3 regions of the Agrobacterium larrymoorei genome follow, and region 1 is predicted to be linked to each of the others. Evidence: predicted binding sites of a transcription regulator. Region 1 holds the regulator's gene; each other region holds the start of a gene.

Region 1 (9,803 bases):
TGTTGCGCCTCACGAAATAGCCAATTAGGAACAGGGCAACGAAAATGCTATAGGTCGCCATCAGACTGAGTGCGACGAAATCCATCCGCGCCAGCTGATCCACGGGCGTTTTGGCAACCAGCTTGAAGAAAAGCGCGGGCAGCGCGGCATAAATGATGAAGGTATTCAGCCAGCCAAGCGCTTCCGCAGGCTGCTTGGTGATGCGCGCGGCAAGATAGCCGATGAAAATCAGTCCGAAGAACGGAAACAGCAATCCGGCGATTTCGGCCATGGCTCCCTCGCCGTGATGGTGGATGAGATTCGCTTAGCCGATTTGCATCAGGATTGGAAAGCTCTCCTGGAACCAGATCGCGACGTTGGTGATGAAACCCGACATAAAAGCTATGCCAGTAAGCACCAGAAGCGCACCCATGAGTTTTTCCACAACACCGAGATGCCGCCGAAACCGGGCAAGAAAGCGCATGAAGCTGCCGGAAAAGGCCGCGGCAATCCAGAACGGGATAGCAAGACCGGCAGAATAGACGGCCAGCAGCATGGCACCGTCACCCACCGTTTCTCGTGACGCCGCAACACCAAGAATAGCACCCAGCACCGGCCCGATGCATGGTGTCCAGCCGAAAGCAAAAGCGAGCCCCATGACATAGGCACCGGACAGCGTCGCTGGTTTTCCACCGCTTTGGAAACGCGCCTCGCGCGAAAACAGGCCGACGCGAAATACCCCAAGGAAGTTGAGGCCCATCAGGATAATGATGAAGCCACCGATCTTGGCGAGGATATCGAGATTTTGCCGCAGCACCATACCAATCGTGGATGCCCCCGCACCCAGCGCAACGAAAACGGTGGCAAAACCCAGCGTGAAAAACAGCGCAGCCAGCATGACCGCCTTGCGAACCTGCGGCTTTGCCTCAAACCGCTCATCCTTGAACTGCTCAACCGAAATCCCGGCCATATAGCAAAGATAAGGCGGCACGAGCGGCAGCACGCAAGGCGAAAGAAAAGACAGGGCTCCGGCAAAAAGTGCAGTGAGAAGAGAGATATCTGCGATGGACAATGAGGCACTCCGCGCGGGTCACACGCAGCCTTGTAACGCCACCAACCCCTTACGACCAATCACCTTTTTGCAGTCGCGACAAAAAAACGCGGAAAGATGAAATTATCCTCTTTTTATGGGTTGACCGCAAAGCCCCCTCTACATATGTTCCGCCCACTTCCGCAGGGCGCTTCGCCCGACACACGGGAGAGCGTAGCTCAGCCGGTAGAGCAACTGACTTTTAATCAGTAGGTCCAGGGTTCGAATCCCTGCGCTCTCACCACCTTTTCAATTAGTTGTGAGATTTTCCTAAGGTAGAGCATTAGCGATCTGCCGCAGTTATTTTTTGCAGTTCATATCGCCAAAATTTTCCTATTCCAGCGATACTCCCAACCCCGTTCCTCAACCAGATATCTGGCAAGCGATTTCTCCCTGCAGTTGAGGTCCGATAGTGGTTTTTAGAGGCGAACAATCTTCCAGTTGAAACAAATCACGCCAATACCACATTCTTATGTGGTCATCGACATTGCCGATGTTCGGCATGGGGTGATTTGGGAGGAAGCACCATGAACAATCGTACAGTGACTATCGTGATTGCGGCGATCGTCGTCATTCTGGCGCTCGCTTATTTTATGACCGGTTCGAATACGTCCAGCACGACAGGCTCGACATCCACGACGCCGCCAGCGACGTCTACGGCGCCAAGCGCGCCGCCGCCTGCCCCGTCCACGCCACCTCCGGCGCCAGCAACGCCTGCGCCTGATACAACGGCGCCTGCATCTCCGAATGCCCCGGCGCAGAACCAGACGAATCCGTAATCGAATCGTCTCTTCGGCAGAAAAATTGGACTTACAAAAGCATAAGGCCCGCTTTCGCGGGCCTTACTTCATATCTGCATACTGACGAAAATCAGCCGCGCAGGATCGAACGACCGGCGTATGCAGCCTGTGGGCCGAGCATTTCTTCGATACGGATCAGCTGGTTGTACTTCGCCAGACGGTCCGAACGCGACAGCGAACCGGTCTTGATCTGACCGCAGTTCGTCGCAACGGCGAGATCCGCAATAGTGGAGTCTTCCGTTTCACCGGAGCGGTGAGACATGACGGCGGTGTAGCGTGCCTTGTGAGCGGTTTCGACAGCGTCGAGTGTCTCGGTCAGCGAGCCGATCTGGTTGACCTTGACGAGGATGGAGTTTGCAACGCCCATCTTGATGCCATCGCGCAGGCGCGCGGAGTTCGTCACGAACAGATCGTCGCCGACGAGTTGGACCTTGGAGCCGATCTTGTCCGTCAGGTACTTCCAACCTTCCCAATCGTCTTCGGCCATGCCGTCTTCGATGGAGATGATCGGGTACTTGCCCGCGAGTTCAGCAAGGTAATCGGCCATTGCTTCCGGCTCCAGCGTGCGGCCTTCGCCTTCCATCTCGTACTTGCCGTTCTTGAAGAACTCGGTGGATGCGCAGTCGAGAGCGAGTGCAATATCTTCACCCGGCTTGTAGCCAGCCTTTTCGATTGACCGCATCACGAAATCGAGTGCGTCCGGCGCGCTCTTCAGGCCAGGCGCGAAGCCGCCTTCGTCACCAACATTGGTGTTGTGGCCCTGTGCTGCCAGTTCCTTTTTCAGAACGTGGAAAATTTCCGCACCGATACGCACGGCGTCACGGATGCTTTCCGCGCCAACCGGCATGATCATGAATTCCTGGAAGTCGATCGGGTTATCGGCATGCGCGCCGCCATTGATGATGTTCATCATCGGAACGGGCAGCAGATGCGCGTTCGGGCCGCCGACGTAGCGGTAAAGCGGCAGGCCTGTCGTTTCGGCAGCAGCCTTGGCAACAGCGAGCGAAACGCCGAGAATGGCGTTCGCGCCGAGGCGAGACTTGTTCGGCGTACCATCGAGCGCGATCAGCGTCTGGTCGATATGGATTTGGCTTTCGGCATCGAAACCGCCGAGCGCATCGAAGATTTCCGTGTTGACGGCTTCAACGGCCTTTTCAACGCCCTTACCGAGATAGCGCTTGCCGCCATCGCGCAGCTCGACTGCCTCGTGGGCACCGGTGGAAGCGCCCGATGGAACGGCGGCGCGGCCGAAGGAACCGTCTTCGAGGTACACGTCCACTTCAACGGTGGGGTTGCCGCGGCTGTCGAGGATTTCGCGTGCGATGATATCGGTAATGGCTGTCATGGTCTCTCCCTTGGGACTGGAACAGATGGTTTCAGTCGCTTGTCTTAGAGCGCATCGGCAAGGCTGTGAAGCCGTTTTCAGCGAAGATGCGCAGTAGAACGATACTTAACGACGACTCGGATGTAATTGCCTTTTCGCTGTAGACGAAGCGTAAGAAATTACAATGACGACGCCCCATGCGAGGCGTCCGCCACCTTATAAAAATCGATTAGGACGAAATCAGGCCGCCTTGGAAATCGCATCGAAGGCCAAAAGTTTTTCCAGAAGCTTCGGCATGTCCTTAAGGTGAACCATGTTCGGGCCATCGGAAGGCGCATTGTCGGGATCTTCATGCGTCTCGACGAACAGCCCCGCGATGCCAACTGCAACAGCGGCGCGCGAAAGCGTTTCAACGAACTCACGCTGCCCGCCTGTGGAACCACCCTGCCCACCCGGCTGCTGAACGGAATGCGTTGCATCGAACACCACAGGTGCGCCGAGCGATGCCATGATCGGAAGCGAACGCATGTCGGAAACCAGTGTGTTATAGCCGAAGGAAGCGCCGCGTTCGCATAACAGCACATTCGGGTTGCCGCTTTCATTCAGCTTGGCCAGCACATTCTTCATGTCCCAGGGCGCAAGAAACTGGCCCTTCTTGACGTTGATTACGCGACCAGTCTTGGCGGCAGCAACAAGAAGGTCCGTCTGGCGGCTGAGGAACGCGGGAATCTGGAGAATATCGACCGTCTGCGCAACGACGGCGCACTGTTCTTCGGTGTGGATATCCGTCAAAACAGGAAAGCCGAATTCCTTTTTCAGATCGGCAAAAATCTCCATGGCGTTATCGAGACCGATGCCGCGCTTGCCGGACAGGGATGTCCTGTTGGCCTTATCGAACGAGGACTTGTACACAAGGCCGACGCCGAGCTTCGCGCAAAGCTCTTTCAACGTTCCCGCAATCATGAAGGCATGATCCCGGCTCTCCATCTGGCAAGGCCCGGCAATCAGCGAAAAGCGCTCGGTATTGCAAAACGATACGGCGCCCGCACCTTCACCGGCCACCACTTTAAGATTGTTCTTCGCAGTCATCGTCTTCCTCACAATTCCAGAGTAGCGCCCGTTTTTAAGAGCATCCGGCGAGGCCGGTTCGTTGTGCGCACGCCATATCAGCAAGGGCCTTCGGTGTCATCAGCCAATGCGCCTGGTTGCTTTTCACGAAGAAAATTTCACAACCTGAGACTTAGCGAAATTTTAAGGGATTGCAGAACACATATGGAACATATAGTGTTCGTTCTGTATTTGTTTCGCGAATCTTCGCCACACAGTCCAAGGGTGTTTCTTCATGCTCACGCGCAAACAGCAGGAACTGCTTCTCTTCATTCATGAGCGAATGAAGGAATCCGGCGTGCCTCCATCTTTCGATGAGATGAAGGATGCACTCGACCTGGCTTCAAAATCCGGCATCCACCGGCTGATCACTGCTTTGGAAGAACGCGGTTTCATCCGCCGGCTTCCCAATCGCGCCAGAGCGCTGGAAGTCATCAAGCTGCCGGAGGCTTATACGCCTCCTTCGCAGAAACCCCAGCGCGGCTTTTCGCCAAGCGTTATCGAAGGCAGTCTCGGCAAGCCGAAAGCGCCAGAGCCAGCGCCTGCGCCCAAACCCGCAAATGATGCGCTTTCCGGTGCCGTAACAGTTCCCGTCATGGGCCGGATTGCCGCAGGTGTGCCGATTTCCGCAATTCAGAACAATACGCATGACGTTGCCGTACCGATGGACATGCTAGGCAGCGGCGAGCATTACGCCCTCGAGGTCAAGGGTGACTCGATGATCGAGGCAGGGATTTTCGACGGCGACACCGTCATTATCCGCAATGGCAGCACCGCAAGCCCCGGTGATATTATCGTTGCGCTCGTGGATGACGAAGAAGCAACCCTCAAGCGCTTCCGCCGCAAAGGCGCGTCGATCGCTCTCGAGGCGGCCAACCCGGCTTACGAAACCAGAATTTTCGGACCTGACCGGGTGAAGATTCAGGGCAAGCTGGTTGGTCTCATCCGGCGCTATCATTGAGTTGAGGCGCGACAGGCTTGTGCTTGGAACATCTAACTGAAGGTGCGTAGTTGCTTCTTCAGTAAGCCCTATATTCCGGCGACGCTGTGAGATATTTCCGGGCGTGGTGGTTGTGCGTTCTTCACGGCGCTGGAAAGACCGGACACATTGGTTACAGATGTTCGGAGATTCCTGAGAGTGCGTTTTAGCTTTCGAGGGCGATCTGCGACATACTTGGCACCAAAGAATTCGCCGTTGAGATTGGCGCAGTGTTGATGGAACGAATGGTAAGAGGGTCGCTTCCAGAGCGCTTGGTACCAGCCAAATATTGTCCTCGAAGCTCATCTGCTTGTTAGCGAGTCGAGAAGGGGTGCAGAAAGTTTTGGTGAAGCGCCGAGCATGATTGATAAAATCAGCCCGAGCGACGTATCGTTAGTTAAGTGCATCGCGCCCCGCTGGGACGCGCCTTCTTTCAGCGCCCCTGCTCTTCCCGGCTTTCTGCTTCACGATTCCGGTCATATTGCTTCATCATCGGAAAATCCGGCAACCACGCCTCGCGACGGATTGTCCATAACTCATATGTCGGTTCGAACTGATTGGTGGAATCGAAAGAGCCAATATTGAGTTCGATTTCATCATCGCTTTTGCCGAAAACGGGAGAGCCGCAATTCTGGCAAAAGAAGCGTCCGTTATAGCTGCCAGTTTCGCCTTCGATCCGTACCGCGTCTTCCGGAAAAATCGCCGATGCGTGAAAGAGTGCGCCGTGATGTTTGCGGCAATCCATGCAATGGCAGATTCCAACACGATATGGTTCGCCCGATACGGAGAATTTTACTTTGCCGCAGAAGCAGCCTCCGGTTCTGGTTTCCATGCGTGGTCCTCCTTGTTCGGTTACACAGCCAAACCAAACAATTTTCAGGCAAAGAGGTTCGATAATTAATTTAGCCTGACCAGGCCTATGGGTCTTGCTGACAAGAAAACTCAATCATCAAATAGTTTGAAGACACTCATCGCTAAAGACGCCTGTATTGCCTGTCGCTGGTGCGTTACGAAGCTCAAGACATGCTATCTGTAATCGATACTAGAGGGGTCCCGCGATGTACGATCTTTATATAGCCAACAAGAACTATTCGTCATGGTCGCTTCGGCCCTGGGCGCTGATGCAGACCTTGAATATTCCATTCAACGAAAAGCTGGCTCCCTTCAACGATCCCGACCCTAAGAACGACTTCACTTGGTTCTCGCCCACCGGCAAAGTTCCGTGCCTGATCGATGGCGACGTTACGGTTTGGGACACGCTGGCCATTGCTGAATATCTTGCCGAAAGCCACGAAGGCGTTTGGGCGCAGGATAAGACGGCGCGCGCGTGGTCGCGGTCCGTTACCGCGGAGATGCATTCCGGCTTTCAATCTCTGCGCAACCTGCATCCCATGAGCGTCGGCTTGCGCATTCGCCCGCACGCACCCTCGCCGTCCCTTAGCAGTGATATCGCCCGTATCGACGCCTTGTGGCAGCAGGGCCTGCAAACCTTCGGCGGCCCGTTTCTGGCGGGAGAGCGTTTTACCGCTGTAGACGCATTCTTTTGCCCGGTTGCCTTCCGCTTCAGGACTTACGGAACCAGCCTGTCGCCCGCTTCCGAAGCATACAAAAACCGGCTTCTGAACCTGTCCGCAATGCGGGAGTGGGAAAAAGCAGCGCTGCTGGAACCATGGCGAGACCCCGAACATGAGCAGGAAGCCGCATCGACCGGCGAAATCATCGAGGACTTCCGCATCGGATCTTGATCAGCCGCCTGCCGCCAGCATATTTTCGATGTGCGGCGGCAGAGAATTATCGAAACTCTTGGCGCGCCAATCATAGCTGCGATGCAGAGACCAAGGTCTGCCAGCACCATCCATCGCCGCCCTCGCACGTCCAACTGGAGAAACGTTCGCGTTGAGCCAAAGCTCGAGCGAACCTGTGCGGCGCAGCGTGTTGTTGGTAATCAAGATCGCGCCTGATTTACACTGCGAAAAAGGCACGAAGCGCGAGCTGACGACAATGTCCGCCACATCACAGGCCGTGCCAGCGAGAGCGCTATTGGACAGAACGGCAATTTTCACGCCGCTTCCATGCCTGGCTGCGCACCAGGCATTCTTCTGGCAGGTAAAGATATTGTCCTTTTCAAAAGCTGAAAGCATCTGGCGACGAGCCTCCTGGCGCTGCCTGTCCGTCAATGCATAGGACCGCTGCGTTGACATGGTCTGCTCCCCGTTATCATCAGGCTTATCCCGCGTGATTGGTGGAACATGCCGCTCCGGCAGAGGCAGCGCCCTCTCCCACTGCTCGTAGACAAAGCCCGTCGCGCGCGACTTGGTGGTTGCAACGGCATCCGCCGTCACCAGCGCCACAAGTGCGCCGTCCTCGAAAATCAGCAAATCCGGCTTGGGGCGTAGCTGTTCGGTAAACACCATCGCAAGGCCCACAAGAATAAGCGGCACTCCCAAGAGCGCGAGCCTGCTTCGCAGCAAAGTCAACAACAGAAATCCCGCTGTGGAGATGGCCAAAAACCACTGGCTCTGCCGCCCAATCGTGGCATCGCCGCCCCAGGCGGCAACGGTTTTGGCAATATCGATCACCAGCGCCATGCCATATCCCATCACCTTCAGAAATGGTGCATCGAGACCGAACGGCATCAGCAGCATGGCAATAAGTGCGAACGGCATGACAATGATCGACATGACCGGTGTTGCCGCCAGATTTGCCGCCAGCCCATAGCTGGTGACGCGGTGGAAATGTTCGACAGAATAGATCGTTGTCGAGATACCGCCGATCAGCGAAGTGATGACGATACCACCAATAATCGTCCCGGTTTTGGACGCCGCCACCAGCCACAAAGGCGGGCGCGAGATGAACAGTCGCTCCCGGTTACCGCGCCATCTCGTCCAGAAAGCAAAGCCGGATACGAGCGCAAGTGTCGCCGCAAACGACATCTGGAAGCTCGGCCCCATCACCTCATGCGGCGAAAGCGCAATGATAATGATGGCGGCGAGCGCGACGTTGCGAAGGCTGATGGAAGGACGATCCACCAGCACCGCAATCAGCATGATCGACATCATAAGCCAGGCGCGCTCCGCCGATACCGCAAAACCGGAAATGAGGTAATAGGCCAGCGTCATCAAAAGTGCCGCAAAAGCGGAGATTTTCTTGACCGGCCAGCGCTGGGAAAAACCCGGAAACAGACCGAAGGCCAGACGCATGCCGACGAAGAAAATGCCAGAGGCAAGCGCCATGTTGAGCCCGGAAATGGCAACGATATGCGCCAGACCGGAAACGCGCAGCGCCTCCATCGTCTCGCCAGAAATCGCACGTCTCTCATCGGTGACGATGGAAGCCGCAAAAGCCCCCGCATCGCCGCCGATGATGCTTCTTATTCTGTCCGCGATGGCTGTCCGCAGCCTGTAAAGCCATGAATCTGCGCGCTCCAGCCACGTCACAACGGCGTCGTTATCGCTTTCCGAGGGCAGTGATTGAGGCGGAGAATAAAAGAACCCGGTCGCGCCAACGCCATTGAAAAAAGCGCCAAAGGCGAAATCATTGAGGCCCGCAAGCGCGGGCCCTGAAGGTGGCGACAATCTGGCTTTGCCAGAAAGCATGCCGCCAATCGCAATCGGTTCATGGCGGCTGCGAGAGAGGACGGAAACCCTGTTCGGTTGCCGGGCAAGGACGGGATTTGCCGTGGACTTCAACGCGACGATGTACCGCCAGTACCCGCGCGCATCGATTTCCCGACGTTCCACCTTGCCGACGATAGTCGTGGTCACCGCCGTATCGAGAATGATCGTGTCTGCGCGGTGCGTTTCCCAGGCGGCAAGCAGCATTCCGACCAGCATCAGGCTCGCGGCGGCCAGAAGAGAAGATGCCACGTTTTGCCGGTGGCGAAGAACCACAGCGGCGGGGAGAACGCAGACGCTGATCAGCGCCAGCATGATGGGCGATGGATCGACCGAAAGAGAAAACCAGAAAGCAGCCCCTGCCCCGATAAAAACCGGAATGAACAGAAAACTCTGGCGGTAATCCAGCTCCTCGATAATGCAGGCGGCAACACGCTGCCTGAAGCGCTGGGAACGGCTAAAGACAGGACCATGGTCTTCATCGGGGATAGCCACGACGCTTCGCGAGCCATGGATGGGCAGCAGCATATGGTCGAGCTCCGTCTCCATGACAGAGCCCTTCTCGCCCACGCGGAATTGCCGCCTTTCTCCGTGATCGTTCAACCGTCTGCCCCTGTCCCCCGGCCTTAGTTTGCAACCTCGAAATCCGGATTGCAACCGTCTTGGGTTTTAAGGAAGCATTGACCTAGAATGAAACAGCCGGGCCCAAAAGTGGCCCATATCGGGATATTCCCATGCCGCGATGCACAATTTGCCTTTTGGATAGCTTGGCATCTTCGCGCGGATCATATAGCTAATCCGAGACGCTTATAACTGGCTGATGCGTCACCGCGCATCGCCTGCATATTTCGGAGGTATAGTATGACGGAAACAAACGCTACAGTGACCCTCGGCGATAAAAAGGTCGATC
Region 2 (9,803 bases), on a different replicon from region 1:
GAGCCGAAGGAACTTGTCGGCACGAATGCGCGTGGCATCATTCACCCGAGCGATTGGCCGCTCGTGCAGCAGGTGGCGCAGGATGCGCGCGTTTCCACCTTTCCCGTGGAAGCGATCTACAGGCTGAAGCATCGGGATGGCCACTACGTCTGGGTGGAAGGGCGTTATCGTTTCGTTGTCGAAGATGACAGCCTGATCGTCGTTCTGCGCGATATTTCCCGCCGTAAGGTTGCCGAAGCAAAGCTGGAGGAGGCAAATGCCGAGCTTGCAAGGCGCGCCAACACGGATGGTTTGACGGGACTTGCCAACCGCCGACAGTTCGATGAGGTGCTGGCCGAGGAATATGGAAATACCGATGCGGGCGGCGAAAATCTTTCGCTGCTTCTCATCGACGTGGATCGTTTCAAGCTTTTCAACGACACTTATGGACATCAGGCCGGAGATGATTGTCTGCGCCGGGTTGCGCAGGCGGTTCGCAGCAGCGCGCGGCGCAGCGATGTCTGCGCCCGTTATGGCGGAGAAGAAATCGCCGTCATCATGCCGGGCGCCGGTGAGGCAGAGGCTTTCGCCCTGGGTGAGCGTATAAGGGCCGCAGTCGCAGAACTGGGGATCGAGCATTCCGCCAGCAGTTTCGGCCACGTGACAATCAGCGCAGGCTGCAGTTCCGCAGGAAGCGATGGTATCCACGACGTCAAGACGCTGATCGCCGAGGCTGACCGACTTCTTTATGAAGCCAAACGCACGGGGCGCAACAAGGTGCTGGCGTCGAATGCGGCAGAGTTCACCAGTGGCCTGCCCGTCATTTTCGCTGAGGAACAACGGCTGGAGGCCGTTGAGGCGTATAGGCAGAGGTTTGCGGAAAAGCCGAAGGAGAACCTCAACGTCATCGCGCGCGGTGCAGCTGAACTTCTCGGTACCCCAATCGGCTTCGTCACGCTCGCCGGTGATAAGGATCTGGCCCTTGTCGGACGTCACGGCATAGAGGCTGAAACCGTTGCACGCGACATTGCCTTTTGCGGCTACACGATAGCCGGAACGGAGCCGATGTTCGTCAGCGACACGCGCGCGGATCTCCGCTTCCAGTCCAATCCGCTGGTGCAAGGCCCGACGGCACTTCGCTTTTACGCCGGTGCTCCAATCGTAGATCCGGATAGCGGCCTTGTGGTTGGCACGGTCTGCGTAGCGGATTTCAAACCGCACGATCAGGCGACTGATGGCCAGCGAAAGATACTCGCCGACCTTTCTAAACTGGTGGTAAAGGAACTGACCTGAGGTCTCCAATCCATTACATTTTGGTGGAAGATGATGAGGGCGCGGCCAGCCCCAGCCCTTTGAGTGTCGTTTCCGTCAATAGCCACAGGTCATCCTGGGACCGGACGACCTTGGACAGAACATTCAGGCCGATCATCAGGTTCTGAAGAGCGAGCGCCAGTGCTCGTGGGTTGGCATCGGCAGGAATTTCCTTGTTGGTCTGAGCGATGACAAGCAGTTCTTCAAGCCGCTTCGAGGAGCCTGCGGCCATATCCATGAGCATGACAGCGGGATCTTCCGTCGAGGGGCACATTTCGCAAATGGAGTTGACGATGATGCAGCCGTGCCCGCCAGGGTCGCTGCTGCGTATATGGCATATTCGCCTTAGAACCCGTTCCAAAAGCGGGAGGATCGGCCCGTTGATCTCCTCGTAAAGCGGCGCATCCGGCGCGGTAGGAGCATAACGCCTGATGACTTCTTCAAATAGTGCCTCTCGCGATCCGAAGGTGTTGTAAAAGCTGGAGCGTGTGATGCCGAGCTTTTCTGACAGCGCCTTCACCGATGCCTGCTCATAGCCTTCGCTTCGAATGGCTTCGGTTGCGACATCTATCGCTTCATCTCTGTCGAACTTCATAGGTCGCGCCATGACAGCCTCAATTTTATTTTATACATATATGGACAAAACTATTGCCCACCTATATGTACATATGTGTTCAAAATGAACGCGTGTCCATAGGAGACCTGAAATGGTAGCACTTGTTGTCGTAGAAGCCCGACCGAAGTCCCCTGAAAAACTGGCTCAATATTCGGCTGCAGCGGCCTCTACTCTTGCAAGTTTTGGCGGTGAATTTGTTCATCGTGGCAAGTTCGTTGAAGCGCTCGGTGGCACCGCAACGCCGCATGGCCTCGGTGTCATTCGTTTCGAAAGCGCCGATGCAGCACGACGCTGGTACGGTTCAGCAGAATATCAGGCCATCATTCCACTACGGGAAGAGGCCGCCGATATGAGCTTCAAACTTTACGACGTTGCCGGCTGATCTCCATTCGAGGACATTGCACAATGGCGAATGCGACCTGCACATCTCTCGCGCCTATCCATCAATCTGTCGGAAGGCACCTTTTGAGAGGATTAATCGTATTTGCCATGCTGCTCGTAAGCATAGTTTTTTCTGACGAAAGCCATGCAGCGGAACCTCGCGGCGTGCGAAATATCGTTCTTGTACATGGTGCCTTCACGGATGGGTCGAGCTGGCAGGACGTCATCCCGCTGCTTCAAGCCAAGGGTTATCATGTCACGGCGGTTCAAAATCCGCTGACGTCTTTGGCAAACGACGTCGAGGCCACCCGCCATGTTCTTCAGAGGCAGCAGGGAGGTGTTCTTCTTGTGGGTCACTCATGGGCGGGAGCTGTCATCACGGAAGCCGGGAACTTTGGGAATGTCAGGGGTCTCGTATATCTGTCGGCGCTCGTTCCCGATGCGGGCGAGTCTGTCGCGGATTTGCTAATCCGGCAAAAAGCCTCGATGGAAGGGCTTGCACCGGACCGGAACGGACATGTCTGGCTGGATGACCCGGAGGCCTATTCGAAGGTTATGGCCGCTGATGTTTCGCCTCCACGCGTGGCCCTTCTGACCGCCACGCAACAGCCCATGGCCGCCAAGTCCTTCGCGGAAAAGATTGGCTCAAAAGCCGCGTGGGAGGCAAAGCCATCCTGGTATCTGGTAACGGAAAAAGACGGAGCCCTGCCGGTGCATGTTCAGCAGGCAATCGCGAAACATATCGGGGCGACCACAAGAGCAATTCAATCCAGCCACATGTCGATGATTTCGCATCCTGAGGATGTCGCAGATTTTATCGCGAGCGCTGCTGAAACGCTTTCTGATGAGTGACGAGTGGGAAATTTAGTTTTGGAAATTCAGGCCGAGCTGCGGCTCGTCAGGGGTGTCGCTGTCTGCGCTATTATCCAGCGATGACAGCGTAATCCCGAGCAGTCTTATGGGCCGCTTGAACGGGTGGACGCTGGCGAGTAGCGCTTCGGCGGCTTCGAGCATGTGGGGCACGCTGTGGTAGGGCAGGTTTCCTGTTCTGCTGCGCGTCATCTGGGTGAAGTCGGAATATTTGATCTTCACGGTCAAGGTCTTGCCGCCGATCCCCTTGCCCTGGCAGTAATTCCACACCTTTTCCGCCAGCGGCACCAGTTCCGCAGAAGCGCGTGCGAGATCGTCGATATCCTGTGAAAACGTATCCTCTGCGCCGACCGATTTGCGGATGCGGTTCGGCTGAACCCGTCGCTCATCGACGCCGCGCGCAATGTTGTAAAAATAGGAACCGGACTTGCCGAAATGTTCCACCAGATATTGCAGCGACCGGGCTTTCAGATCCGCACCGGTTTCGATGCCGAGCCGATGCATCTTTTCTGCCGTTGCCGGGCCCACGCCATGAAACTTCTTCACGGCGAGCTGCTCAACGAAGCTTGGGCCGTTCTTTGGCGTTATGACGGCCTGTCCGTTCGGCTTGTTCAGGTCCGAAGCCATTTTTGCGAGGAACTTGTTATATGAAATCCCGGCGGATGCGTTCAGTCCGGTGACGGCTTTGATCTTCGTTCGGATTTCCAGCGCGATTTCCGTGGCGACAGTCATTTCCTTCAGGTTTTCCGTCACATCCAGATAGGCTTCGTCCAGCGATAGAGGCTCGATGATGGGCGTGTAGTCCTCGAAAACCTGTCGGATTTGCTGCGATACCGCCCGATAGACCTCAAATCTCGGCGGCACGAAAATAAGGTCGGGACATTTGCGTTTGGCCGTGACCGATGGCATTGCGGAATGAACGCCGAAGACACGCGCCTCATAGCTTGCCGCCGCCACGACGCCGCGCGCTGCCGAACCTCCGACGGCCAGCGGACGTCCGCGCAGGCTTGGATCGTCCCGCTGCTCGACCGAAGCATAGAACGCGTCCATATCCACATGGATTATCTTGCGTATCGATGGTTCGGGCGGCGAGGTCATGGGCGGAAACGTTCATCCGGGCGGAAACAAAAGAAGAACATAGCAGATGTTCAGCCGGAATGAAATGGCTTGTCGCGTGCCTGATATCGACGTTCGAGATTACATCAGCAACATCTTGAAATAGGCACCCGCACGCCACATATCTCGGTCACACCCGTCATCGATAGCACCTGCAGCGCTCTCTCCAGCGCGCGTTTGTGCCGTCCGGGCCAAAAGGGCGCTCCCCAGTCGGGTCGAGCGCCCTTTTCTTAAAAGCTAGACAAGCACGGCTTGTTTCAGCTTATGCACCACGTCTTGATCTGTCTGCCTGCGCTGGGGTGTGGCAAAGCCGAATTCGACCAGAGATGCCTGCTCCTCGACGGAAGAACTGCCGGAGGCGTGGATTTCGTGGATGCCGGGAAGGGCAAGGAGATCGGGGACGAGATCGATTGTCACGCCACCGCCTGGCATGATCGAGATGCGCCCTTCAGCACGCGCTGCCAGCGCCCGGAGCGTTTCGAAACCCAGCCGGACATTTTTCGCGCAGCCTGAGGTGAGGATCCGGGAAATGCCGAGATCGATGGCTGTCTCAAGTGCCCTCATCGGGTCTTTCACCATGTCGAAAGCCCTGTGGAGGCTGATGTCGAGACCCTTTGCCGCGTCGATCAGCTTCCGCAGGGTCGCTTCATCCAATGTCCCATCGCCACTGGTGGCGCCGATCACGACGCCGGGGAGGCCGAGTTCGCGGGCGCGGATAATGTCGTCTTCCATCATGGCGACTTCGGCGGCGCTATAATCGAAGCTGCCCGCGCGTGGGCGGATCAACGGGTAAACGGGAATGGTGCTAGTCTGTGCTGCATGGCGCATGAGGCCGTGTGACGGCGTGAGGCCACCGATGCCGAGCGCGGAACAGAGTTCGATACGGTCTGCGCCGCCCCTGATGGCTGCGTCCAACCCGGCAGCGTCGTCCACGCAGATTTCGAGCAGCCGTTCTGTTGCCTCAACCATGATGTTCTTCTCCATTTCCCATCTTGCCGTCATTAACAGGCGGGCGCTTGTGAAGAAAGCCAAGCAGCGAGACGCCGCATAATCCGGCAAAGGCGCTCAGTATCGCAGTGTGCGAATAATTGCTGATGGCGGTGCCGAGGGAGAAGAGAAGTGAGCTCAAGCCTCCGGCGAGAAAGATATTGACTGCGATCAGCGAGCTCCCAAGTCCCGCGCGACGCGAGATCAGGTTTTGCAGATAGGTGATGGGAAGCGAGATGATGCCTGCGGCACCGAGCCCCGATAGCGGGGTCAGCAGATAGACCGTGGTCGGATTATCCGCCAGACCGAGCATGACCATGTAGATGCAATAGAGAAGCGCACTCGCCGCGATGGCGACGGCTGCCGAGGTTTTGGTTTCGATCCAGCCCCAGAAGAAGATGAAGACGATCTCCAGCAGCGCGACAATCCCCACAATCGCGCCAACATCGGCAGCCTGGCCTCCGGCCTTGCCGGTGACGACCAGCGGCAGCACGATGCCGTTGATGTGCAGCGTGGAGGAAATGAGTGCGATGGCAAGAACATAAGGCCATATGGCGGTGGAACCGAGATGACGGATGGAGGCGAGGAAGGCGTAAGCTGGCTCGCGCCTTTCGGTGCGTGACTGGCTATCCTCGCGCATGTTTTTCGCAAACAGAATGAAGCAGAAAACGCAGGCAAGGCTTGCCAGCAGAAAGGCGGGCAACATGCTGGCCCTACCCGCAAAAGCATAACCCACGATACCCGGCACCAGGACCCAAGAAAGCGAAATGGCTGCACGAACGGCGGAATTGACGGCAATCAGATCCCGCGCTGCCATGCCTTCGCAACTGGCTCGCACATAGGCAAAGATGAGAGAATTCAAGGCGCCGTAGATGGGTATCGGGATCAGCAGCGCCAGCGCGAAAGTCCATATCGAGGGGAAGAGATAGACGACGCCGTATCCAAGCATGCCGGAGATGCAGGCGGCGAGTATCGGTATTTTGTGGTGGCCCAGACGATCGGAAAGGATGCCCATGCTGATGCTGGCCGAAACATTGACGAGGGCGGCCATGAAGCTGAGCCCGGAAAAGGCCGCGTCGCTCAAGCCAAGCTCGCGAATGCCGATCAGGGAAAGATAAGGGGCCGTCGCTGCGCCGGTGAAGCCGAAGACAAAGATGCCGATTGCGGAAAGCCGCAATTGAGGATGGCGAAACACAAAGGGCAGTGCCGACAGCATGATTGTCCACTAGCGAATGTCAGCCTGCGGATCGCGCAGGGTGGGAGGGTAGAGTTGGCCCCGCTTCACGATGGCGGAGCCAGACAGGTCTCAGAGTCCTAATCCCGCTCTTTCCAACGCGCGGAAAGATTGGCTGATGGCGTATAGTCGAATTCTCTCACAAAAGGAAAGGTCGGCTGGCGTCTGCGTTTCGAAGGCAGCTTTTCGATATCCTGATTGATGACGCCATCGGTCAAGGCCATGAGGTTGGGGTTGGCGATGGGCTGAAGCTCTGGCGAAAGATAGCCGGACTTAACCACCAGCAGCCTTGCTTTGGTAGGCTCGATGTCGTGGCGGGTGAAGTCGGCTATGTTGTGGTATGGGCGTCGTCTAGCGGCCAGAATGAGCGTTACACCGCCGATCCTGACGACCGCCTGTCGCTCTTCCTTCGGCCCCGGATCGTCCAGGGACCTGACCTCTGCGGCCACTTCCACGAAGGGACTGGCAGGATCCAGCGAGCCGCCTATTTTCAAAGCCAGCGTTGCGCCGACACCGGCAGAAAAGCAGGCGTCTACGGCAGGCAAGTCGGTAATGCCGCCAATCACGGCCCCCTCGAAACCGCGCAGGATAAGGGCCTTCAGCACATCGGCGCGATCACCGACACCGCCACCTGTCGGATTGTCGCCTGAATCCGCCAGAATGACCGGGTGCGTTTCGGATTGTTCGGTAATGTCCAGCATCGCTTCCAGATCACCGGTCACGGGACCGAAATGGAAGTCGTGTCGGGCATTCCAATAGGAGCGCGCAATCTCTTCTGCGGCCCGTTTCGCTGTCTCTGGATCGGTGCCGGTGACGACGGCGCAGGCCGTTGCGCGCGGCTCGTCCGCCCATACATAGCCGACCATCAGGTTGGCGTCCAATATGCCGTCGAGCTCATCATGCCGGGGAAGGGCCGAATAGAGCGATTTTGCCGGTTCATCCTCGGTGGACGTTCTTTCGCCCGGCAGAAGAACGGGGACGGGTGCCCATACAACGCCCGGCTTTAGTCCAGTCTTCAAAGTCTCGATCAGCATCGACCATGCGCGGACCATCGTTTCCCGCACATCGATATGGGGCGCGGTGCGATAGGCTGCGAAAATATCGATCTGATCCACGATCTTTTGGGTGACGTTGCCATGCAGATCATAGCTGACGGCAAGCGGCACATCGGGGCCGATCACCGCCCGTGCAGACGCGATCCAGTCGCCTTCCGCATCGTCCATTCCCTCCACATTCATCGCGCCATGCATGGCGAGGTAAAGCCCATCCAGCGGGAGCGCGGCCTGTAACCGGTCGAGGAATTCACGCTTGAAGCCGTCATATGTGCCTCGCGCCAAAGGCCCGCCGGGAACGGCACGGGCGTGAAGAAGGGGATGCAGCGCAACACCTTCTGTGGGCAGGACGCTGAAATAGTCTGCGCTAAGAAGGTCGCCCTCCCGCAAAACCCGGAAGTCTTCCGGTCGCATCAGAACCGGAGAAGAGGTGGAGCATTCCGTGTGGATGCCGCCAACAGCAATGCGAAAAGCCATGGTCTGTACCTTTCCGCGTCAAAGCTTCGGGCTGAGGGGCGCGAGCGCCGAGAAACGAAGCCAGTCCTTCTTTTCGCGCGGGGTCCATGCCGCTTCGGCAACGGCGGGCAGGCGTGGGAAGACGAGGCGGTTGAAGTAATCGCGGTTCAGGAAATGCTCGGACCAGATGCAGGCCTGCACACCGCGAAGGCGCGGCTTCAATTCCTCGGGAAACTCCCCCACGGCCTCGTAGGTGTAGGTATGGTGCGGAGGAACGGTGCCGGCCCAGCTTGCGCCGGGTTCCTGCCAGGCCTCGTCCTGAACCATGTCCAGATAATAGGCCTGTCCGGGTGTCATCACCACATCATATCCCTGCTGGGCCAGTTCCACGCCGACTTCCGGTGCGCGCCAGGCCATCAACAGCGTTCCGTCAGGATCGACACCGCCGCCGTGGGAAACTTCATCCCAGCCTGCAAGGCTGCGCCCGCGCTCCGCAAGCATGGTCTGGATGCGTTTCATGAAGTGGCTCTGGAGACCGAATGTGCCGTCCAGCCCCTTCTCATCCATCAGCTTGCGCGCCAGCGGAGAGGCCATCCACGTGTTGTCGGCAACTTCATCTCCGCCGATATGGATGAGTTTGGAGGGGAAAAGCTCGACCATCTCGTCAAACACCCTTCCGAGGAAGGTGTAGGTTTCTTCGATGGCCGGGTTGAGCGCGTTGTTGGGATAACCCTGCACAGACCGATAGCTATCCGGTGCTTCCTGTCCATCCGTCAGTTCCGGCAGAGCTGCGAGAATTGCGGTGCTGTGGCCGGGAATGTCGATCTCGGGCACGACTTCGATGTTCAGATCCGCTGCGTGCGCCACGATTTCGGCAATATCTGCCTGCGTGTAGAAGCCTTCCACCGGCTCCGCAGCATTGCCAAGCTGCGGCAGCATGGGTTCATCGGGGCCGCGCTTGACGCCAACGGTGGTGAGTTGCGGATAGGCGCGGATTTCCATGCGCCACGCCTCATCATCGGTCAGGTGCCAATGGAACACATTCATCTTGTACCAGGCCAGAATGTCGATGAGCCGCAGTACGTCGCCAGTCGGATAGAACTGACGTGAGACATCGAGATGGCAACCGCGCCAGCCGTAGCGGGGTTCGTCCTTGATCGTGCCCGAAGCGGGGAAGCGGAACATTGCGGCGTTTCTGCGCGCGCCATCATGAAGTTGTGCCAGCGCGGTCAAAGCATACTGACGACCTGCGGCTCCGCCATAAGCAAGAGTAATTTCTTGGCTCGAGAATTGAAGTTCATAGGCTTCAGCGGCCAGAGCTGATTTATGCTCGAACCGCACGGACTGTCCTTGCTCCACAGCGACGAGCGAGAAGGGCTGATGGGCGTTAGAGAACAGGCGACGATGGAGCTGGAGAACGTTATCGACCGCTTCGATATCGGCAAGCGTACTGCCATCGGCGGGGTAAAGCACGACGGGCACGGTCTCGCCCGCCTGCAAATCCGCCTGCTTTGGCCAGGGCAAAAGAGCGAACGGCTCCGTTACGCGCCCTTCCGGTAGAAGCGGCTTCTGTGCTTCGCTCGTGCGGCCCTGCGACATCAGGTCGGCAACATCGATTGTGTGATGGCTGCCATCGGCGAAGGTCAGATAGGCGGATTTTGCCCCGTCGGTGCGGTGTTTTGCAGGCCGCCATAGACCGCGCACGGTGAAGCGCCATGTGGCTCCGGGTTCCAGCGCAAAACCGGCTGGCGGCGCATATTGATGGAAATTGGCATTGCGGCGAAGGAAGGTGGCGTTCTCG
Region 3 (9,803 bases), 390 kb from region 1:
GCTGCAATGGCTGCCTGATTGGCGACCTGCTTTTTAGACTATCGGGAACCCGGCCTTTGCGCCGGGTTTTCTTTTGGGCGAAAGTCAGTCCTCGGCTTTACGGATTGCCCGTGACAAGAATTTTCTAAAATGATAATGTAGCCTCAATTGAAAGTACCCGCATAAGAATAAACGCTCTTTCCTCGGAGTGATCTCATGGGACTTTTGGATGGCATTGGAAACATCATCAGCGATGCAATGAGCGGCAAGCCGATCAATCTGGCAGCCGTGGCCGGTCAACTGTTTCAGGATGCTGGCGGCCTGCAGGGCATTGTCGATCAACTGAACCGTGCGGGCCTTGGCGAACAGGTCTCATCCTGGATCGGCACTGGCTCCAACCTCCCCGTTTCGGCAGACCAGATCAAAGCCGCACTCTCTTCCGAACAATTGCGAAGCCTGGCCCAGTCTCTGGGCGTCGATATCGACCAGCTTCCCGAAATCCTTGCCGAGCATCTGCCGAAGGCAATCGACAAGGCCAGTCCTCAGGGCGTTCTACCGTCCTGAGTGGCGATTACCCCCGCATGCAGCAACCCCATAGAGGCAATTCACAAGAGAGGCAGTCCAATGTCTACAAAGCTTCTACTCGCAGCCGCTGGTACCCTGATGGCAAGTTTCGCGCTGTCATCCCCGGCCTCTGCGCTGACCATGAAGGAATGCAGCACGAAATATCAGGCCGCCAAAGCAGATGGCAGCGCCAAGGACATGAAGTGGAATGATTTCCGCGCCAAAAACTGCGGCGCTGAAGCGGCTGCGGCAGATGCAGCGGACGAAAAGGACATAGCAGCCACCCCGGCGAAAGAACCGGATAAGCCGATGATGGCAGCACCCAAAGGCGTAACCTTCCCAAAGGCCGTGGATAAGAAATATGCCTCTGAAACGCCCGGCAAAGCCCGCATGAAGACATGCGTGGATTCCTATCACGCCAATAAGGACGCTGGTACGCTGAACGATCTGAAATGGATCCAGAAAGGCGGCGGTTACTGGAGCCTGTGCAGCTCGGCACTCAAGGCTGCCAAGGGTTGAGAGTACGGCGCCTGTTCCAGATCGAACCGATAAACCCGGCCAGAGTGCCGGGTTTTGCTTGGAGCGTCTTGAAACCGTCACCGCCAAAGCGCAGTTTCTGAGGTGGGGCATCGATAAAAAAGGCGCGCGCTGAAACCGGAGGAGAATACCATGAGCGAACTGACGTTTTACACCAACCCGATGTCACGCGGGCGCATCGTTCGGTGGATGCTGGAGGAAGTGGGCGTTCCCTACAAGACGGAGATTCTCGGCTTCGGAAACATGAAGTCAGCCACTTACAAGGCTGTTAACCCCATGGGCAAGGTACCGGCCATCAAGCACGGCGAGATCGTCGTCACCGAATGCGCGGCTATCTGCGCCTATCTGGCGGACGCCTTCCCCGGCGCCAATCTGGCCCCGCCCACCAAGAATCGCGGGCTCTATTACCGCTGGCTCTTTTTTGCGGCGGGCCCACTGGAAATGGGCGTTTCCACCCGCTCCATGGGGCTGGAAATTCCGGCGGACAAGATGCGCATGGCAGGCTGCGGCAGTTATGCCGATGTGATGAACACACTGGAATATGCCGTAAGCGAGAACCGCTTCGTGGCGGGCGATCAGTTTACCGCAGCCGATGTCTATGTCGGCTCACACATCGCCTGGGGTCTGCAATTCGGCTCCATAGAAAAGCGCCAGCACTTCGTGGACTACCTCGCTCATCTCAGCGAACGGCCCGCCTATCAACGCGCCCAGCAGCTCGATGATGCGGCTGCAAAGGAATTGCAGCCAACTGGGTGACGGCTCAAATCTCGGCGCGATGATCCCCGCTTACGCGGCGGGTCATCGCTCTCGACAGAGCGCCTCGCCCGCTTCGTTCTTCGTCTCGCCGAAAATCTCTTCGAAGGATTCGCGCAAGAAAACGTCCACGTCGTTCATCATCACCAGCAGGCCGAGATGGACAAGGCTCGTGACACCGAATTGCGTGATGCCGCAGGGTACGATGCCGGTGAAGTGCGTGAGGTCTGGGTCCACATTGATCGACAGACCGTGAAAGCTAACCCACTTGCGCAGACGGATACCGAGCGCGGCAATCTTGTCCTCGGACACCTCACCATCCGGCAGCAGCGGCTTTTCCGGGCGGCGCACCCAGACGCCGACGCGATCTTCCCGTCGCTCGCCCTTCACATTCATCTTGTCCAGCGTGCGAATGATAACCTCTTCCAGTGCCGCCACGTAGGCGCGCACATCCTGCCGCCTGCGCTTCAGATCCAGCATCACATAGACCACGCGCTGGCCGGGGCCGTGATAGGTATATTCCCCGCCTCGACCCGTGGCAAAAACCGGAAACCGGTTCGGCTCGATCAGGTCTGCAGAATCGGCGCTGGTGCCCGCAGTATAAAGCGGTGGATGCTCCAGAAGCCACACAAGCTCGTCCGCCTCGCCCGCCGCAATTGCCGCAACCTCACGCTCCATCTCCTCAATGGCCTGCTCATACGGCACCAAACCGTCAGAGATTCGCCAGCGCATGGGCGCAGAACCGGCTACGGCATGCATTTTTGTGGTGAGATCGGTACGTGTGAGCATGAAATTGTCCTTTCCACAGCCTTCTCGCAGAATGACCTCAAGGCCGCAACCCCCGCATTTCCGGGCTTCTTTGATATAGGTGTGGGGACAATAATTTTTAATTTCAAAAAACTGTCACGACGCTCTTGTGCACCGAAAATCCTTTTGCTACATGCACCCCCGTCGGCGCAAGTCGACCCTACCACGATGCGGTCGTGGCGGAATTGGTAGACGCGCAGCGTTGAGGTCGCTGTGGGGCAACCCGTGGAAGTTCGAGTCTTCTCGACCGCACCAAAAGATAACCCGCTTCGGCGGGTTTTTCTTTTTCTGCCAATGCAATGGCGGCATTTCTTAAAGCGAAAGCAAAACTCGCAATCTGCCTGTTAGTGAATTGGCAGGTTCTGCTTATCCGCTTCTTCCTTGATGATATCTTCCACTACCTGCCTCTTTAGCGACGGATCACCGAGCAGATAATCATCCGCGATCTCGAAGATGGATTTCGGGCTCTCAGCGCGGCTCAGCGTCTCCAGATCCTGCGCGATCTGCTGGCGAAGTTCTGCATATTGTTCCATGGAAGCCTCCTTTGCAGACTTGAAATATTCTCGGGGAATGCGCTTAGGCCAATGCCGGTTCCGGCTGACAAAAAGAAACCCTCCTGTTCAAGGAGGGTTAGGTGGGGAAGACGGCACGGTGCGGGTAGCACGTTAGCCGTTGCGCTCCTCCAACCACGGTTTGGCAAAGCGGTTCCCGTTTTAAAGGCCACAGGAACGGATTGCTTCGCAAGTGCCGGTATAAAGGTTCACCAGACCTTCCGCGTGACTGCTGCGGCTTCTGTCGCGGAAAATAATGGGGTTGATTTCAGGTATCGGGCTGCATGCAATCTCCTTCGGCAGGCTCCATGCTCATCCGCCGTTACTCCACCCGAAATGTCGCCGCTCTCAATCTCCGAAATATGGACGACGACAGAGCCTACCCCACCTAAGCTGCAAATAAAAAAGCCGCCGAAATGATCGGCGGCTTTGGGACGTTTAGTGTCTAGCCTGTCAGCCAGCAAGGGATGCTGCGACGGCTTCGATGGCCTCGTTGGCCTTGGAGCCATCCGGGCCACCGGCCTGGGCCATATCCGGGCGCCCGCCGCCGCCCTTGCCGCCGAGTGCGGCGGAGGCTGTGCGGACGAGATCGACTGCGCTGAAGCGTGCTGTCAGGTCTTCGGTAACGGCTGCGACAGCGCTCGCCTTACCATCTTCGGAGACGGCGATGAGCAGGACCACGCCGGAGCCGAGGCTGCCCTTGGCGTCGTCCGCAAGGCCCTTCAGGTCCTTGGCATCGATGCCAGCGAGGGACTTGGCCAGGAATTTCACGCCGCCGATGTCCTTGACGTCAACGGCAGAACCTTCCGCCGAATTGCCGCCCATGGCGAGCTTGCGGCGGGCGTCAGCCAATTCACGTTCCAGCTTCTTGCGTTCTTCCAGCAGGCCTTCGACGCGCGACAGGACCTCGCCCGGCTGAACCCTAAGCGAAGAAGCGAGCGACTTCACGCGCTCATCCTGCTCGGCAAGATAGGCCAAGGCGCCCTGCCCGGTCACGGCCTCGACGCGGCGAACGCCAGCGCCGACGGCGCTTTCGCCAAGAACGCGGACAAGGCCGATCTGGCCCGTGGCGGAAACATGCGTGCCGCCGCAAAGCTCGACCGAGTAAGGACGGTTGGCCTTCGAGCCATGGATGCCGGTGCCCATGGAGACCACGCGCACTTCATCACCGTATTTCTCACCGAACAGCGCCATTGCACCTTCGGCAATCGCATCGTCCACGCTCATCAGGCGGGTAACGACCGGCGAATTCTGCAGAATGATTTCATTCGCCATGTCTTCGACGATCTTCAGCTCTTCCGCGCTCATAGGCTTCGGATGCGAAACGTCGAAGCGCAGACGCTCAGGCGCAACCAGCGAGCCCTTCTGAGCAACGTGGGTGCCGAGAACTTCGCGCAGCGCTTCATGCAGCAGGTGCGTGGCGGAGTGGTTGGCGCGCAAACGCGCGCGGCGATCGTGATCGACCGTCAGCTGCACCGCATCGCCAAGCTTTACACCGCCCTCGGCCACGGTGCCGATATGCACGAACAGGCCCTCGCCCTTCTTCTGCGTATCGGTAACCGTGAAGGTGCCATTGTCGGAAGAGATGACGCCAGTATCGCCCATCTGGCCACCGGATTCGCCGTAAAACGGCGTCTGGTTGACGACGAGCTGAACGCTTTCGCCCTCTGCGGCGGAATCGACGGACTTGCCGTCCTTGACGATAGCTTGGATCACGCCTTCGGCGGTCTCTGTGTCGTAGCCGAGGAATTCGGTCGCGCCGTGCTTTTCCTTCAGCTCGAACCAGACGGTTTCGGTTGCCTTATCGCCGGAGCCAGCCCAGTGCGAGCGGGCTTCCGCCTTCTGGCGCTCCATCGCGTCGGTGAAGCCGGCAATATCCACGCCGATTTCGCGGGCGCGCAGAGCATCCTGCGTCAGATCAAGCGGGAAGCCGTAGGTATCGTAAAGCTTGAAAGCAGTCTCGCCATCTAGCATGCCGCCCTTGGAAAGATCGGACGTTGCGTCGGAAAGCAGCGAAAGACCACGCTCCAGCGTCTTGCGGAAACGGGTTTCCTCAAGCTTCAGCGTCTCGGAAATCAGTGCCTCTGCACGGACGAGTTCAGGATAGGCGCGGCCCATCTGCTGAACGAGCGTCGGCAGCAGCTTCCAGATCAGCGGTTCGCGCGAACCGAGAAGCTCGGCATGACGCATGGCGCGGCGCATGATGCGGCGAAGAACGTAACCGCGACCTTCATTCGAAGGCAGCACGCCATCGGCAATGAGGAAGGCGGAGGAGCGCAGGTGGTCCGCGATGACGCGGTGGCTTGCGCGCTTCTCACCTTCAGCCGGAACGCCGGTCGCTTCGACGGATGCGGAAATCAGCGCACGGAACAGGTCGGTATCGTAATTGTCATGCTTGCCCTGAAGCAGTGCGGAGATGCGCTCAAGGCCCATGCCGGTATCGATGGACGGGCGCGGCAGGTCGATGCGCTCTTCCTTCGTCAGCTGCTCATACTGCATGAAGACGAGGTTCCAGATTTCGATGAAACGGTCGCCATCCTCATCCGGCGAGCCGGGAGGGCCGCCCCAGATGTGATCGCCGTGGTCATAGAAGATTTCCGAGCACGGACCGCAAGGACCGGTATCGCCCATCGCCCAGAAATTATCGCTGGTTGGAATGCGAATGATGCGATCGTCGGAGAAACCGGCAATCTTCTTCCAGAGATTAAACGCCTCGTCATCGGTGTGATAAACCGTCACGAGAAGACGGTTCTTGTCGATGCCGAATTCCCCGGTGATCAGGTTCCAGGCGTGCGTGATCGCCTCTTCCTTAAAGTAATCGCCAAAGGAGAAGTTGCCGAGCATTTCGAAGAAAGTGTGATGGCGTGCGGTGTAACCGACATTGTCCAGATCGTTATGCTTGCCACCGGCGCGAACGCATTTCTGCGAGGACGCGGCTGTGGAATATGGGCGGCTTTCAAGACCGGTGAAGACGTTCTTGAACTGAACCATCCCGGCATTGGTGAACATCAGCGTCGGATCGTTGCGCGGCACCAGCGGGCTGGAGGGCACGATTTCGTGGCCGTTTTTCTTGAAGTAGTCGAGAAAGGTCGACCGGATTTCATTCACACCGCTCATACGAAGTCCTTCATTGCCACGCGCTCACGCGGCCATAACATAAAAATCAATGGCTTTTATCGTCCGTCACACTTGCTGTCCAGCCAAAGAGAGCCGAGCTTCGCCACAATTCCGCCCGCGCAGCACAGTGGATGCAATTCAACCACAGAAATGAACAAGGCCGCGAGACATGAGGTCACGCGGCCTTGATGAAAGACAAGACAAGACTAATCCGGCAGGCCGATCAAGCGTCTGGCTCTACGCCATCCGCATCTGCCTCAGGCCCGCCATTTTCAAGGAAGCGATCTGCAATGAGACCTGCATTCTGGCGAAGCGCCATTTCGATCTCGTTGGCAACCGCAGGATTGTCACGCAGGAAGCCCTTGGCGTTTTCACGTCCCTGCCCCAGCCTCTGGCTGTTATAGGAGAACCATGCGCCGGACTTCTCGACGATGCCAGCCTTCACGCCCAGATCGACAAGTTCACCCGTCTTGGAAACGCCTTCGCCATACATGATGTCGAATTCGACCTGCTTGAAGGGAGGCGCCATCTTGTTCTTGACGACCTTGACGCGGGTCTGGTTGCCCACGACCTCTTCACGCTCCTTGACCGAGCCGATGCGGCGAATATCGAGACGCACCGACGCATAGAACTTCAGCGCGTTACCGCCTGTCGTCGTTTCCGGCGAACCGAACATCACACCGATCTTCATACGGATCTGGTTGATGAAGATCACCATCGTCTTCGACTTGGAGATGGAAGCCGTGAGCTTGCGCAGCGCCTGACTCATCAGGCGAGCCTGAAGACCCGGAAGGCTGTCGCCCATCTCGCCTTCGATTTCCGCACGCGGTGTAAGCGCTGCAACGGAGTCAACGACGAGAACATCGACCGCACCCGAACGCACCAGCGTATCGGTGATTTCCAGCGCCTGTTCGCCTGTATCCGGCTGCGAAATCAGCAGGTTCTGCAGATCGACGCCGAGCTTGCGGGCATAGACAGGATCGAGCGCATGCTCGGCATCCACGAAGGCGCAGATACCGCCCTTCTTCTGCGCTTCCGCAATGGTTTGCAGCGCAAGCGTGGTCTTGCCCGAGCTTTCCGGCCCGTAAATTTCAATAATACGCCCCTTCGGCAAACCGCCGATACCGAGCGCGATATCGAGACTGAGAGACCCTGTGGAAACGGTCTCAACCTCGATTACGTTTTCATTGGAACCGAGCTTCATGATCGATCCCTTGCCGAACGAACGTTCGATCTGGGAGAGCGCCGCTTCCAGTGCCTTGCTTTTATCCACCGAATTATCCTCTACAAGACGCAAAGAATTTTGTGCCATCCGAACCACCTTTAGGTTATTGAAGCCGCACAGGCAACGAAGCAGTATTGAAAGTGTATGTACTCTTTTTGTTCTCGTTTCGCAACAGCCCGTCAGCCCGTTGAAAACAAATAGCGTTAAGTCGTTCGTTCTGCTTTTGTTTTTCTTGTGTGCATATTTTTCCACAGGCTGTGGATGAAGAAGATAAAGGCCGTAAATCACCGAATCGGACAGAAAAATCCGCCTCGGAAACAAGGATGGACCAGCGTGAAAAAGATACTCGTTCTGGGCGGCGCGCATATAGACCGGCGCGGCATGATCGAGACGGAAACGGCGCATGGCGCGAGCAATCCCGGCTCATGGATGGAAGAGGCTGGCGGCGGGGGCTTCAACGCGGCGCGCAATCTCTCACGTCTCGGTTTTCAGGTTCGGCTGATTGCGCCGCGCGGCGGCGACGCCAACGGTGAAACGGTCGCGCTCGCTGCAAAAGAGGCAGGCGTCGAGGACACGCCTTTCACCTTTCTGGACCGCTCCACGCCCAGCTATACGGCCATATTGGAGCGCGACGGCGACCTCGTCATCGCCATTGCCGATATGGATCTCTACAAGCTTTTCACGCCGCGCCGCCTGCGCGTTCGCGCCGTTCGTGAAGCGATCATGGCGAGCGACATTATTCTATGCGATGCCAACCTGCCTGAAGACACGCTGAGCGCCATCGGCCTTGCCGCCAGCGTCTGCGAAAAGCAATCGGCGGCCATCGCGATCTCGCCTGCAAAGGTCATCAGGCTGAAACCGGCGCTGGCGGATATCGACGTGCTTTTCATGAACGAAGCCGAAGCCCGCGCTTTGACCGGTGAAGACGTGGCGGATGTGCGCGAGTGGCCGCAGAAGCTGAGAAACGCGGGACTCCGCGGCGGCGTCATCACCAGTGGCGCGCGGCAGGTCGTGGCTTTCGATGCACGCAACGTTGCGATCCTGAAGCCGCCTTTTATCGAGCAGGTGAAAGATGTCACCGGCGCGGGAGATGCCATGGCGTCCGGCTATCTGGCTGCAATTGCTAACGGAAAATCGATTGGCGAGGCGCTGCGCCATGGTGCGGCGGCAGGGGCAATTACGGTCCAGTCACCCTTTGCAACGGCACCGGATATGAGCGCGGAAAGCCTTGCAGAAATGCTGGCGCTTGTGCCGAACGCTGAAATCGTGTGAAGAACTCTAAGAGCCTGTTTGAAAACTCGGACGGGTCGATCCGGCGATGCTTTTCGCGTCCTGCTGCGTCGAAGGATATCGCCTATGATCTTCTCCTTGCAGGACACAAAAATCATTCTTCGGCTCTCCGCCGCCGAGTTTCCAAACAGTCTCTAAAATAAACCCGGAAGAAACAATGACCAAAACCATCCCCCCGCTCCTGCCGATCGCCTATTCGAACGAAGTTGCCGCCGCAAAGCAGCGTGGCGCACCGATTGTCGCGCTGGAATCCACCATCATCACCCATGGCATGCCCTACCCCGGCAACATCCGCATGGCGGAAGGCGTGGAACAGCTGATCCGCGATCAGGGCGCCGTTCCGGCAACCATCGCCGTCATCCACGGCACGCTGCATATCGGTCTTGAGAAGGAACAGCTCGAAGCGCTGGCCCAGACCAAGGATGCAATGAAGGTTTCGCGCGCGGATATCGCATTCGCAATCGCCGAGCGCCGCACGGGCGCCACCACGGTCGCCGCAACCATGATCGCCGCCGAACATGCGGGCATCAAGGTTTTCGCCACCGGCGGCATTGGCGGCGTGCATCGCGGCGCTGAAGAAAGCTTCGACATTTCCGCCGACCTGACCGAACTTGCACGCACCGGCGTAATCGTCGTCTGCGCAGGCGCAAAGGCCATTCTCGATGTTCCGAAAACGCTTGAAGTGCTGGAAACGCAGGGCGTTCCGGTCGTGACCTACGGCTCGACGGAATTCCCGGCCTTCTGGTCGCGCGCCTCCGGCATCACCAGCCCGCTGACGCTGAACAGCCCGGCAGCGATTGCGAATTTCCAGAACACGCGCGAGCAGTTCGGCCTTGAAGGCGGCATGCTGATTGCCAATCCCGTGCCGGAAGAAGACGAAATCTCCCGCGAGGAAATGGAAATCTATATCCAGCGCGCGCTTTCCCACGCCGAGGAGGACGAAATCAGCGGCAAGGCGGTAACGCCCTATCTGCTGGCAA

The links. The regulator LexA, encoded in region 1, represses DNA repair genes until DNA is damaged. The targets are predictions, from matches to a motif close to TGTTCNNNNTGTGTTCNG.
Region 2: the regulator LexA is predicted to act here: its motif matches at 4,278-4,295, upstream of dinB (DNA polymerase IV).
Region 3: the regulator LexA is predicted to act here: its motif matches at 7,679-7,696, upstream of recA (recombinase RecA).

What each region holds. Positions count from the first base shown of each region.
Region 1 is NZ_CP039691.1:1,777,436-1,787,238, forward strand. Features, by position in the region: gene CFBP5473_RS08465 (AEC family transporter) at 1-271, opposite strand, end outside; gene CFBP5473_RS08470 (cytochrome c biogenesis CcdA family protein) at 305-1,051, opposite strand; tRNA gene CFBP5473_RS08475 (tRNA-Lys) at 1,238-1,313, shown strand; gene CFBP5473_RS08480 (dynamin) at 1,597-1,848, shown strand; gene eno (phosphopyruvate hydratase) at 1,940-3,214, opposite strand; gene kdsA (3-deoxy-8-phosphooctulonate synthase) at 3,434-4,282, opposite strand; gene lexA (transcriptional repressor LexA) at 4,536-5,261, shown strand; gene CFBP5473_RS08500 (GFA family protein) at 5,713-6,111, opposite strand; gene CFBP5473_RS08505 (glutathione S-transferase family protein) at 6,338-7,024, shown strand; gene CFBP5473_RS08510 (ComEC/Rec2 family competence protein) at 7,025-9,496, opposite strand; gene gltA (citrate synthase) at 9,755-9,803, shown strand, end outside.
Region 2 is NZ_CP039692.1:396,178-405,980, reverse strand. Features, by position in the region: gene CFBP5473_RS16175 (diguanylate cyclase) at 1-1,272, shown strand, start outside; gene CFBP5473_RS16170 (TetR/AcrR family transcriptional regulator) at 1,286-1,885, opposite strand; gene CFBP5473_RS16165 (DUF1330 domain-containing protein) at 1,998-2,288, shown strand; gene CFBP5473_RS16160 (alpha/beta fold hydrolase) at 2,453-3,139, shown strand; gene dinB (DNA polymerase IV) at 3,152-4,255, opposite strand; gene CFBP5473_RS16150 (copper homeostasis protein CutC) at 4,511-5,242, opposite strand; gene CFBP5473_RS16145 (MFS transporter) at 5,235-6,476, opposite strand; gene CFBP5473_RS16140 (M81 family metallopeptidase) at 6,575-8,023, opposite strand; gene CFBP5473_RS16135 (beta-N-acetylhexosaminidase) at 8,042-9,803, opposite strand, start outside.
Region 3 is NZ_CP039691.1:1,390,254-1,400,056, reverse strand. Features, by position in the region: gene CFBP5473_RS06650 (NADP-dependent isocitrate dehydrogenase) at 1-18, shown strand, start outside; gene CFBP5473_RS06645 (YidB family protein) at 196-543, shown strand; gene CFBP5473_RS06640 (hypothetical protein) at 604-1,062, shown strand; gene CFBP5473_RS06635 (glutathione S-transferase family protein) at 1,213-1,836, shown strand; gene lipB (lipoyl(octanoyl) transferase LipB) at 1,879-2,622, opposite strand; tRNA gene CFBP5473_RS06625 (tRNA-Leu) at 2,811-2,895, shown strand; gene CFBP5473_RS06620 (hypothetical protein) at 2,985-3,173, opposite strand; gene alaS (alanine--tRNA ligase) at 3,645-6,308, opposite strand; gene recA (recombinase RecA) at 6,532-7,620, opposite strand; gene CFBP5473_RS06605 (carbohydrate kinase family protein) at 7,867-8,805, shown strand; gene CFBP5473_RS06600 (pseudouridine-5'-phosphate glycosidase) at 8,981-9,803, shown strand, end outside.